3 regions of the Shewanella donghaensis genome follow, and region 2 is predicted to be linked to each of the others. Evidence: predicted binding sites of a transcription regulator. Region 2 holds the regulator's gene; each other region holds the start of a gene.
What was found. Region 2 encodes ArgR, which controls arginine synthesis, uptake and breakdown. Its sites were predicted from a motif close to ANTGAATANNTATTCANT; they were not measured.
Positions count from the first base shown of each region.

Region 1: the regulator ArgR is predicted to act here: its motif matches at 2,786-2,803, upstream of argC (N-acetyl-gamma-glutamyl-phosphate reductase).
Region 3: the regulator ArgR is predicted to act here: its motif matches at 1,766-1,783, upstream of argA (amino-acid N-acetyltransferase).

Region 1 is NZ_CP041783.1:3,459,543-3,463,834, reverse strand. It holds gene FPK91_RS14875 (ornithine carbamoyltransferase) at 1-776, opposite strand, end outside; gene argB (acetylglutamate kinase) at 789-1,571, opposite strand; gene argC (N-acetyl-gamma-glutamyl-phosphate reductase) at 1,586-2,566, opposite strand; gene argE (acetylornithine deacetylase) at 2,827-3,978, shown strand; gene ppc (phosphoenolpyruvate carboxylase) at 4,119-4,292, shown strand, end outside.
Region 2 is NZ_CP041783.1:4,113,296-4,117,587, forward strand. It holds gene FPK91_RS17540 (ABC transporter ATP-binding protein) at 1-389, shown strand, start outside; gene FPK91_RS17545 (Dyp-type peroxidase) at 499-1,437, shown strand; gene argR (transcriptional regulator ArgR) at 1,604-2,074, opposite strand; gene mdh (malate dehydrogenase) at 2,379-3,314, shown strand; gene FPK91_RS17565 (SDR family NAD(P)-dependent oxidoreductase) at 3,466-4,292, opposite strand, start outside.
Region 3 is NZ_CP041783.1:3,612,295-3,616,586, reverse strand. It holds gene FPK91_RS15625 (PH domain-containing protein) at 1-189, opposite strand, end outside; gene argA (amino-acid N-acetyltransferase) at 368-1,693, opposite strand; gene rpmG (50S ribosomal protein L33) at 2,101-2,274, opposite strand; gene rpmB (50S ribosomal protein L28) at 2,281-2,517, opposite strand; gene radC (RadC family protein) at 2,640-3,317, opposite strand; gene coaBC (bifunctional phosphopantothenoylcysteine decarboxylase/phosphopantothenate--cysteine ligase CoaBC) at 3,477-4,292, shown strand, end outside.

The DNA of each region.
Region 1 (4,292 bases), 650 kb from region 2:
TGCATAAAGTAATTGGCACCCACCTTATTCATTAATTCACTATTAACTTGATAAGGTTTAAATTTCGCTTCAATTTCAGCCATAGGTGTTGTATCGCCCATGGAAATCCACGTATCTGTGTAAATGGCGTCTTGTGGACCCATGTCACTGACATCAGATATTAGAATAAGCTCACCACCATGCTTAGCTGCTAATGCTTGAACTTCACAAACCACTTGTCCATCAGGGAAGTGACCAGGAGGGCAAACTACTGTCATAGTTGCACCTAAGATAGCAGCTCCATACATTAATGAGTGTGTCACATTGTTACCATCACCTAAGTAGGCTAATTTAACCTTACTGACATCATCAAATTTCTCAGATAATGTCAGGAAGTCAGCCAAGCCTTGGCAAGGATGATATAAATTACACAATGCATTAATCACTGGAACAGATGCATGCTCTGCAAGAGCCGCTATCGTTGTATGTGAAAATGTTCTCGCCACAATCGCATCAGCCCAACAAGAAATATTGGTCGCAAAGTCGGATACTGGTTCACGCTTACCTAATGCACCATTTTGTTGATCTAAATAAACTGAATGACCACCCAACTTATTAATGCCAATATCAAAACTGACACGAGTACGTAATGACGGTTTTTCAAAAAGCATTACCACACTTTTACCCGCAAGCGCCTGATTGTAGTCAGCAGGATTAGCTTTAATTTTTTTAGCCAAAGCCAGTAAATCTAATAGCTGGGTTTGCGATAAATCTTTAATCGATAATAAATGTTCCATTAGTTTTAACTCCTAAGGCTGAATTTGGGTTCCAACGGACTGACCGTTAGTTAATGCAATTAGTTGTTGAGGCTGTTTCCAAGATGCAACTTGAACCGCTTTCCCCATCCATTGAGCAACTTCAAGTGCTGCTTCAACTTTCACTTTCATTCCTTTCTCAATAACACCCTGCTCAATTAACCCAGCAATTTGTTGCTGATTAAGCTGTGTGATGAGCTCACCTTTAGCATCTAATACACCAGGAACATCTGATAATAAAACCAGCTGGCCAGACACTAACTTAGCTAACGCGGTTGCCGCTTGGTCTGCATTCACGTTCAACATATCACCCGTTGGGGATATGGCGATTGAGCTGCATATTGGTAGCCAGTTTTGTGACAGTAAATAATTTAAATAACTCGGGTCATTTGGTGATACTTCACCAACCAAACCTAACTTTTCATCTTTAATTTTGGCATTAACGATTTTGCCATCGGCTAAGCTCATGCCAACACTGACGATGCCAGCTTTAATTGCCGCGGCCTGTAGAATTTTATTTGATGTACCCGCTAACGCACCAACCACAATAGGAATTTGATCAGCAGGGGTAACACGTAAGCCTTCAAGTTTAATGGTTTGTTTGCCGTTGGCTTCAAGTTGCTCATCAACCAAACAACCACCGCCATGAACAAAAATAACTTTTTGTCCTTGTTGCATCATTTCAGCGACAACTGACATAAGTTCAGCCATGCCAGGCTCTGATTGCAACAGCGCACCACCCACTTTTAGCACGATAACAGGGTTAGTATTAGACATAATCAAGGCTCCTGTTATAGACCAAAGTGAATTTTAATACACTGTAAGCCTTGGCTTGCAGCACCTTTCATTAAATTATCAATGGCGCTAGCAACGACAAGGTAATTACTTTGAGCATCGTACTTCCAGCCCACGATACAATTTGGCGTTAGTACCACATCATCAATTTTAGGAAACTGATTATGCTTGACGCTCACCAGTGGCGAGTCATCATAGACGCCATATGCCTTGGCAATATCAGCTTCGGTCGTACCCTTTTGCAGCTGCACGGTAATTGTGGCTAAAATACCACGTTTAAAATTACCTAAATGCGGTGTAAAGATAACTTCTTGGCCTAGCTGAGTGGCGATTTCTGGTTGATGTCTGTGTCCTAGTACCCCATAAGGAGTTAAACTAACTTCACAAAAGCTGGTATGTAACTGTGCTTTCCTGCCTGCTCCAGTAACACCACTGACAGCGTTAATAACAGGATAAGCATCAGTTAAAAATGGTTTTAAAGGCTTTAAAGCAGTTAATGATGCCGTCGGATAACAACCCGGAACCGCAATCATTTTACTGTTAGCAATTTCTTTAGCATTCCATTCAGCTAAACCGTAAACCGCATCAGCAAGTACTTCTGCTTGAGTATGTTCAAAACCATACCATTTAGGATATTGCTCTGTATCAGCAAAACGATAAGCACCACTTAAATCAAATACGGCTAAACCTTGCTTATAAAAGAATGCGGCTAATTCCAAACTGACAGAATGCTCAGTCGCTAATACAACGGCATCAGCATGATCGACAATGGCTTGTTTAGCCTCAGCCGTTAATGGCGAGAGAGGAATCTGGATGTGTTGATAAGGAGGATATAGCTCCGCTAACAAACGGCCTTTGTCTAAACTGTTTTCAGAAACATATAACCCCTGAATAGACAGTGTAGCTTCAGCATCAATAAGAGCCGTTATCTGAGCGCCGGTATAACCACTTGCACCAATTATTGCGATATTTTTCATTATTATGTCGTCTTTAAGTAAGTAAACTATTAAACAAATTTGATACGTGAGCAGGGTGCTCGAGATTAAAACTATCGTCGAAGATAGTTTATATTGGGATCTGTTACAGTGAATTGAATCGCAAATAAATACATAGTAATAATCTTTAATCTTAATCAAGTTATGGTGAATACCTTAGCTGTTTGCTAGACTAACACAAAATATTACTTATGCAATAATAATGAATACATATTTCATTAATGAATATCAAAAAGGTCTTTATGAACTCACTACCTGAATTGAAAGATGCTTTTAAACAGCTAATTGCACTCCCTTCTATCAGTGCTTTAGACGCAGAACAAGATATGAGTAACCATGCAGTTATTGAGTTGTTGCAGTCTTGGTTTACTGAGTTAGGATTTGAATGCACAATAAGTACTGTTGCCGACAGCAGAGGTAAGCAAAATCTCGTTGCGACAATAGGCTCAGGCAAAGGCGGACTATTATTAGCTGGTCATACTGATACAGTGCCATTTGATGAAGGACAATGGAGTCAAAGCCCATTTGAGTTAACTGAAAAAGACAATCGATGGTACGGTTTAGGTACCTGCGATATGAAAGGCTTCTTTGCTCTGATCATGGAAGCATTAAAAGATATTCCATTAGCAGAACTAAAGCGTCCTCTGCATATCTTTGCCAGTGCCGACGAAGAAACCACCATGAACGGTGCTAAAGCATTTGCCGAATCGACTTCTATAGCGCCCGATTATGCCATTATTGGCGAGCCTACCAGTTTAAAACCGGTATATATGCATAAAGGCCATTTAGCTCAAGGCATAAGAGTCATTGGCCGCAGTGGCCATTCATCCGATCCTGCTCGTGGCCTTAATGCTATCGAAGTGATGCATCAAGTCATCGGCCAATTGATGAAATTAAAACAACACTTAAGTGAAAACTATCGAGAGGACGCATTTAGTGTGCCCTACCCAACTATGAACTTTGGCCATATTCATGGGGGTGATGCAGCAAACCGTATTTGTGGTTGCTGCGACTTACATCTAGATATTCGTCCTCTACCTGGCATTGAACTCGTAGATTTAGAGCTAATGGTGATTAACTACTTAGCTGACATTAATAAACAATATCCTGGCAGCATAGAGATAAGCACTTTATACCCAGGCTCTGAGTCATTTGCAGGTAAAGCCGATAGTTATTGGACCAAGTTGGTTTCTGAACTCGCTAACAGTCAGGCCGAAGTGGTGAATTATGCCACTGAAGCACCTTATATTAATCAATTAGGTTGCCAAACATTAGTCATGGGACCTGGCAGTATTAACCAAGCACACCAACCAGATGAATACATTGGCCTCGAATATCTAACACCGACAGCTGAATTGCTGAAAAAGCTTATTTATCAAGCTTGTATTAAATAAAATGTAATCGTTTAGATATTATGAATTAACATTGATTTATAAATTGTAGAATCCATTGACCAACCCCCTTGAAGCTCGCTATTGTGCTAGCTCTTGTGGAAATAATTGTGACCGTTTATTAAGTAACTTATGGAGTAATTATGGCAGAGCAAACCGCTGACATGTACGCATCGTTGCGTTCAAATGTGGGTAGCCTAGGACAGATTTTAGGTGACACAATGCGTGATCATCTAGGAGAGAATTTCTTAGAAAAAGTGGAACAAATTCGGATCCTAGCGAAAGAATCTCGTCAAGGCGATGCTGATTCTCGCCAA
Region 2 (4,292 bases):
TCATACAACATGGTTTGGCTGAAACATTATATGGCGAACCTAAAGAGCGTTATGTCGCTGAGTTTTTAGGGGCAGGTAATTACTTAACTGTAACGGTTAAAAGCCAATTGCAGGTGTCATCAATTCTGGGGCTGATTGAAAGCACTAAACCCGTTAGCCAAGCATCAAATTATCAAGGGCAATTGCTGCTTCGACCGCAACAAATTGATCTTCAACCTGCTTCTCAAGGTCATGGTGAAATTGTTGAGCGTCGTTTCCTCGGTACAATTTGTCATTATTGGGTTAAGGTAGGACAACAAACGCTCGAAGTACGAAGTCAATTAACCGAACTGACATTAGGTCAAAAAGTAAATTTATCAATTGCACCACATCCATTAGTCATTTTTTAGTGACCAATATCAAAATTGGTAAATAATTGGTCTTGAGCACAAGGAATTAATTGCTCAATTACCTTACAATCAAATAATCTTATATTTGATAAAGGTGATTGATTCCAACATGGAAACTCAAAATATGCCACGCGAACAGTTAGGTGTTTGTGCTGAAGGTAATTTGCATAGTGTCTACTTGATGTTTAATGCAAATGACGGTATCGAAGCTCAATTACGCCCTTGCTTAGCTAATGTTGCTCAATATATTTATGAACTCACTGATCAATATACTGATAGTGCTTTCAACGGCTTCGTTGCAATAGGCGCCAATTATTGGGATACCCTTTTTAGCGACCAGCGACCAAATAATTTACGTCCTTTTCCTGCAATGCAAGAAGGTAACCGTGACGCGCCAGCGATTGAGTATGATCTTTTTATCCATATCCGTTGTGACCGCTACGATATCCTGCATTTGGTGGCCAACGAAATTAACCAAATGTTTGAAGGCTTAGTTGAGCTAATTGAAGAAGAACGTGGTTTCCGCTTTATGGATAGCCGTGATCTTACTGGTTTTGTTGATGGCACTGAAAACCCGAAAGGCCGTAATCGTCAAGAAGTGGCTTTAGTGGGTGAAGAAGATGTTAGCTTCAAAGGTGGCAGTTATATCCATGTGCAAAAATTTGCCCATAACCTGAGTAAATGGAATCGTTTACCGCAGAAGAAACAAGAAGATATCATCGGGCGTACCAAGCAAGATGATATTGAATATGCTTCTGAAGATAAGCCATTAACCAGTCATATTAAGCGTGTAAACCTTAAAGATGATCAAGGTAACTCGATGGAAATCTTGAGACAAAGTATGCCGTTTGGTTCGCTTAAAGAACAAGGGCTAATCTTTATTTCTACTTGCCGTACTCCAACCAATTTTGAAGAAATGCTTCGAAGTATGGTACATGGGGATGGTCATGGTAATCATGATCACCTAATGCAGTTTACTAAAGCTGTTGCTGGTTCATCATTCTTTGCGCCTTCGCTGGATTTTTTAGCAAACTACGCACGCGATTAATTTAAAGCAATTTTTATTAAAAATGACGTTATATAAAGTTAATTTTTAATAAGAATAAGCCATAAAAAAAAGCAATGCCTCGGCATTGCTTTTTTGTTTTCAGTTTGAAAGTAAATTTAGCTTCAAACTGAAATAATAATAATTATCGGGTTGTTATCTGCAACTGCTAATCAGTAAAACCGAATAATGACTTAACCGTTTCTAACGTATCGTCAATAGTTTTGATACTAGATGGGCAAATAAAGATAGTGTCATCACCGGCAATCGTACCCAGGATACCTTCAGGCTTGCCTATTGAGTCGAGTAATCTCGCAATAAGCTGTGCAGCACCAGGGCTGGTTCTTACCACTATCATCGCTTGGTTATGATCAACATCGAGTACCAGGTTTTTAACTGGACTTCCGGCAGTTGGCACACCTAATTCAGCAGGCAAGCAATAAACCATCTCTTGCTTAGCATTACGGGTTCGAACAGCACCAAACTTGCTAAGCATACGAGAGACTTTTGACTGGTTAATATTGCCAAAACCTTCACCTTGCAGCGCGTTCACTATTTCACTTTGGCTACCAAAGCGTTCTTCCTTTAAAATCGACTTAAACGTCTTTACAAGTTCATCCTGATTCTTCGTCGCTGGCATATTTTTTTCGTCTTATAGTAATTTTCAAAAAGAATAGATTATATTCAAAAAACATGCTCATTTTGAATAGTTAAACGAACTAAGTCAAGAAATAAGCTAAATTCGTGAATAAAAATTCACTCTGAGCTTTAGGTACCTAAATAGTCACTATTTTTATACATATCATAGAATAAGGATCTACTAAGGGATAATTGAAATTATGCTCGTGATGCAGTAATGTGACGCCACAAGAAATATGATCTATGTCACAGACTGCGAATCATAAATTGAGAAGTTAAACACTAGAACGTTATTGGAGATAATTATGAAAGTAGCTGTACTTGGTGCTGCTGGCGGTATTGGCCAGGCCCTAGCTTTACTATTAAAAACTCAACTTCCTGCAGGCTCAAAGTTGTCTCTGTATGACATTGCTCCTGTTACACCAGGTGTCGCTGTCGATTTAAGCCACATCCCTACAGATGTTGAAGTGACTGGTTTTGCTGGTCAAGATCCTACTGATGCACTTGTTGGTGCTGATGTTGTTCTTATCTCTGCTGGTGTTGCTCGTAAGCCTGGTATGGATCGTTCAGATTTATTCAATATCAATGCTGGTATCGTACGTAACCTTATTGAAAAAGTAGCGGCGACTTGTCCTAAAGCATTAATTGGTGTGATCACTAACCCGGTTAATACTACAGTGGCTATTGCTGCTGAAGTACTTAAAAAAGCAGGTGTTTACGACAAAAACCGTTTATTCGGTGTGACTACACTGGATGTTATCCGCTCTGAAACTTTCATCGCTGATCTTAAAGGTCTAAACGTTGCTGATGTAAACATCAACGTTATCGGTGGCCACAGTGGCGTGACTATTCTTCCACTTCTTTCTCAAGTTGAAGGCGTAAGCTTTACTGATGAAGAAGTTGCAGCACTGACTACACGTATCCAGAATGCAGGTACTGAAGTTGTTGAAGCTAAAGCCGGTGGCGGTAGCGCGACTCTTTCTATGGGTCAAGCGGCATGTCGCTTTGGTCTATCTTTAGTTCGCGGCTTGCAAGGCGAAGCTAACGTTGTTGAATGTGCTTACGTAGATGGCGGCAGTGAACATGCAGAATTCTTCGCACAACCTGTTGTACTAGGTAAGAACGGCGTAGAAAAAGTATTAGCATACGGTGACGTTAGCGCATTTGAAGCTAATGCACGTGATGCAATGCTTGATACATTAAACGCAGATATCAAACTTGGTGTTGAGTTCGTTAAGTAAGTTGAGCTTAGTGATTTAATCTTTACCATTAAAAATGCGAAGCCTCAGGCTTCGCATTTTTGTTTGTGTCGCTTAGTGCTTAGTGCTTAATGATGAATAACGGTGTTTTCATCAAATCACAGTGCCAAAAACTGTTTATAGCAAGCTGCTTTTACCAACTGATCTGTTTACCTTGCCAATCAATAAAACTGGCTTGTCCATCGAAGCTAATACTGTCTAAATCAGCTTGTTCATCTCTATGCTTATCGTTATCCATTTCTTTAATCGCCTTATTGATATTAAGTAATTGCGACGCCACGAACTCAGTGGAGAACAATTTTCCACTTGGCACGTTAGCCTGAAAAGGTTTGGATAATGCGGTGTCTGTGGTGCCCGGATGGAACGCGATTAATTTAACGTTTTTAGCACGGCGAGCGTATTCAATAGCGGTGGTTTTAATTAGCATATTAAGTGCGGCCTTGGAGGCGCGATAGCTATACCAACCCCCTAAACGGTTATCACTAATACTGCCAACGCGTGCGCTGAGTATATTGATAATACAAGGTTGTTTACCATTGGCGAGTTTGACAAGATGTTGTAACCACAGCATAGGGGTAATGGTATTTGACTCAAACAGAGCCTGCATTGCTATAGGGTCAAAATCTTCCAAGCGCTTTTCGGGGGCGAATGTCATCGATGTATTAATCGATGGATTGTCTATAGCCTCTGTTTGTTGCTGATTCTGGATATTGTGGAGTCGACCATTACAAATAAAAATGCGTGAGAAAGCGCCTTTGTAAGGTGTTAATTGTTGGCAGATATCGGCGATGGAACTGACTGAATAGTCACTTTTAAAATGCTGATACGATATCGGATTATTACCGCTACCAACATCACTATCATTACCAACATCAACAATAGGGTATTCGATAGTTTCTGAAGACTGGCTAACAGTGATTATCTGGGTTATATCTGATTCGCCAATAGCAGCTTTATCTG
Region 3 (4,292 bases), 500 kb from region 2:
AGTGGTTTTATATAGTGTCCACAAGAACAACATAAATAAAAATAGAATGATGCCAAAGCTGACATACAAAGCATTACTTGGCAGCTTCTTAAACCAGATAAAAGCACTCAGTGCTAACAACCCCAGCAGCATACCCAAAAAACTGAACACGCCGTTACTGGTCAATCCTGCCAATTCCACTTCAATCATTTTCTATCCACTTATTTTTTGTTCTATGGTTCACATATTTAATGCTCAATCTATATCATACAGCCTACAACACATGACCAATAAAATTTCTGTCGCCTTCAATCATTACACTCACAAAAATGCCATCGTAAATAACAATTCACGATGGCATTATTTTAGTATTTATACTGAATAGCGTTTATAAATCTAACGCCAGAATTTTTGAGTTACGTTGGAAATTGTATAACTTCTTTTTCGCATTAGGCAGTTGCTCAACATCAACAATATTAAAGCCATGTTCCAAGAACCAATGGATACTGCGAGTCGTTAAAGCAAATAACCTTGAGTAACCTCTAACACGCGCCTGACCAATAATGTTATTGAGTAATACACTGCCTCTATCTGCATCACGATAATCTTGATGTACCACTAAGCAGGCAAATTCACCGGCATTATCTTCTTCAAAGGGATATAACGCTGCGCAACCAATGACAAGATTATCGCGTTCAATGAGCATGAATTGCTCAATTTCCATTTCTAACTGTTCACGGGAGCGACGAACCAAAACACCTTGCTCTTCCAATGGACGAATAAGGTTTAACACCCCGCCAATATCACCAATGTTGGCACGTCTTAATCGTTCTGCGCTCTCAGTAACGATTTGAGTGCCGATGCCTTCACGAGAAAACAGCTCTTGCAGTAAAGTGCCATCTTCTAAATAACTCACCAAATGACAACGCGGAATACCGTTACGACAAGCATCAATGCTGGCTTTTAAAAATGCCATGGTGCCGACGCAAGATTTACCTGCTAATGCCATTTCTTCCAAAATGGTTTGCGCGCCATTAGGCATTAGTTCAGCAATAACCTCGCCATCTTCACCTAAAATACCGTGAGTATTACTAAAACCAATTATCTTATCGGCTTTAAGCTTTATCGCCACTTGGGTCGCGACTTCTTCAGCTGTGAGGTTAAAACATTCACCCGTAACGGAAACAGCCATAGGCCCCATTACCACAATACAATTATTATCGAGCTGACGTTCAAGGCCTCGGGTATCAATACGGCGAACTTTACCAGTTAGACAAAAATCAACACCGTCGTCGATGCCTAATGGTTGTGCGATTACAAAATTACCGCTCACAAGATTAATCTGAGCATTTTGCATCGGCGTATTGCCAAGGCTCATAGAAAGTCTAGCTGTGATATCAAATTGCACTGAACCTGCAACTTGCTTAATCACTCTTAAGGAATCTTCGTCAGTAATACGCACACCGTTATGGTAGGTCGGCTCAATCCCTTCACGCTTCAGTGCATGATCAATCTGTGGTCTTGCGCCATAAACCAATACCACTTTAATCCCTAACGAGTGCAGCAAAGCTACATCGTTTAAAATGCCCCTAAATTGATTATGTAGCAAAGCTTCGCCGCCAAGCATGACAACAAAGGTCTTTCCGCGATGGTCGTTTACATATGGTGCTGAATGGCGGAAACCATCAACCAGCTCTGTGGTTCTTAAAGGCACATTAACCCCTAAACAAATAATCAATCAGAAATGTCAGTAATAAACTTACCAACAATATAATTACGCAATAATATTGCATTTAAATTCACTTTAAAAGCATTTTATTGCATTGGTAACACTTTTTTACTTTTAGCATCAAAGATTAAGCGTGAAAAACTTAAAAGGTAGCAGCGCTTTACAAAGATAAGTTTTAACTGCCAGTTATTTAAGGCGGCAATATAGAACCCATAAATGACAATATGAGGACGATAGAGCCTAATAATGGCGCTATAGCTGTAAAGTTTTGATTAAGGATACAAGAAGAAAATCATAACGGATTGAATAGGATGGTGCAGGGATCTGGATTACATTTATTTCAGGCAAAAAAAAGCCCCATATAGGGACTTTTTTAAAAGTAACAAAATCAATTACTTGATTTTAGCTTCTTTATACATAACGTGCTGACGAATAACTGGATCAAATTTCTTGATTTCCATTTTTTCAGGCATGTTACGCTTATTTTTTTCAGTAGTGTAGAAGTGACCAGTTTTAGCACTAGATACTAATTTGATCTTCTCACGATTACCTTTAGATTTAGCCATTTTCTATTATACCTTCTCGCCGCGGGCACGAAGTTCTTTAACAACAACTTCAATACCTTTTTTGTCGATGATACGGATACCTTTAGTAGATACACGTAGTTGCACGAAGCGTTTTTCTTCTTCTAACCAAAAACGGTGGTTTTGTAGGTTAGGTAAAAAACGACGACGAGTCGAATTTTTAGCGTGCGAACGGTTGTTACCAACCATAGGCTTCTTGCCAGTAACTTGGCATACTCTTGACATGTCAATCTTCTCCAAAAACAATTTTAAAACGCTCGAGCATTTATGTGCCTCGTGTGGCCGTCGCCCGAGGCACAAAGAGGGCGCATTTTATACACGATAACAAAACTAAGATCAAGCGTTGTTTAATTTATCCACCCACGTTCAGCAAAAGAAACTATCTCCTGATCGCCTACAACCATATGATCTAAAAGAGAAACATCGATTGTAGATAAGGCTTTTTTTAATCTGTCAGTAATTTGCCGATCTGCCTGACTTGGCTCTGCAATGCCAGACGGGTGATTATGACACACTATGACTGCCGCAGCTTTTTTTTCCAACACCAAGCTTACCACTTCACGTGGATAGACTGATGCTGAATTAATCGTTCCGCGGAATAATTCTACAAATTGTATCACTCTATGTTGGGTATCCAACAATAATAATGCAAACACTTCATAGGATCGGTCTGCCAATTGTCTCATTAAATAGTCCCGAGTTAAATCAGGATTTACCAAAATTTGCCCTCTACGCATATTTTCTTGCGAAATTCGCTTAGAAATCTCCGATGCAGCCTGTAATTGTGCATATTTTACCGGTCCAACACCTGATAATTGGCAAACTTGATCCAATGGCGCGCAAAATAATGCCCTTAATCCACCAAATTGGCTAATCATATCGCGAGCAAGATCCACAGCATTATGTCCGGCGATGCCATTTCTGAGTAAAACGGCTAATAATTCAGCATCAGATAAGTGCCCTGCACCAAGGTGTAATAACTTATCTCTTGGTCCTTCTCCCTCAGGCCAATCTTTAATCGCCATAAACACTCCTTGTTTATTGTCATCCATGAGAGTCCCACACATTATGTTGTGACACTTAGCACTTTATTATGGTCTATATTTTTAAATTCGGATCATCATCCTTAATGCAGTTTGTGATATCTTAGCCGCAATAACGCGATTAGCAGGATGAAGCTAAACATGCTGACAAATAAAAAAGTCCTTCTAGGCATTGGTGGTGGTATTGCTGCCTATAAAAGTGCTGATTTAATACGCCGTCTCAAAGAGCGCGGCGCTGATGTGCGTGTGGTAATGAGCCAAAGCGCAATGCAATTCATTACTCCACTGACGATTCAAGCCCTCTCTGGGCATCCTGTAGCCTCTGACTTGCTCGATCCAGCTGCTGAAGCGGCAATGGGCCATATTGAGCTAGCAAGATGGGCTGACGTGGTTATCGTTGCCCCTGCAACGGCTAATTTAATTGCCCGTATCAATGCAGGCATGGCGGATGAACTGTTAACCACAACGTGTCTTGCGACTGAAGCGCCAATTATTGTTTGCCCGGCAATGAACCAACAGATGTATCGCAACCTCGCAACCCAAGAAAACATTGCCAACATCAAACGTAAAGGCATTACCGTATGGGGACCTGCTAGCGGTGATCAAGCCTGTGGCGAAGTCGGCCCTGGTCGTATGCAAGAACCGTTGCACATTGCAGAGCAATTAGTCGCATTATTTTCTCCTGCAGAGAAACCTTTAGCCGGTTACAAACTTATTCTCACAGCGGGTCCGACCCGAGAAGCCATTGATCCAGTGAGATATATTTCAAACCATAGCTCTGGGAAAATGGGCTTTTCATTAGCCACTGCAGCAACCGAAATGGGCGCTGAAGTGACGTTAGTGAGCGGTCCGGTAAATCTAGCAACACCAACAGGTGTAACGCGGATAGATGTAGAATCAGCTCAAGACATGCTTGATGCGGTGATGGGAAATGTTGAAGGGCAAGATATCTTTATC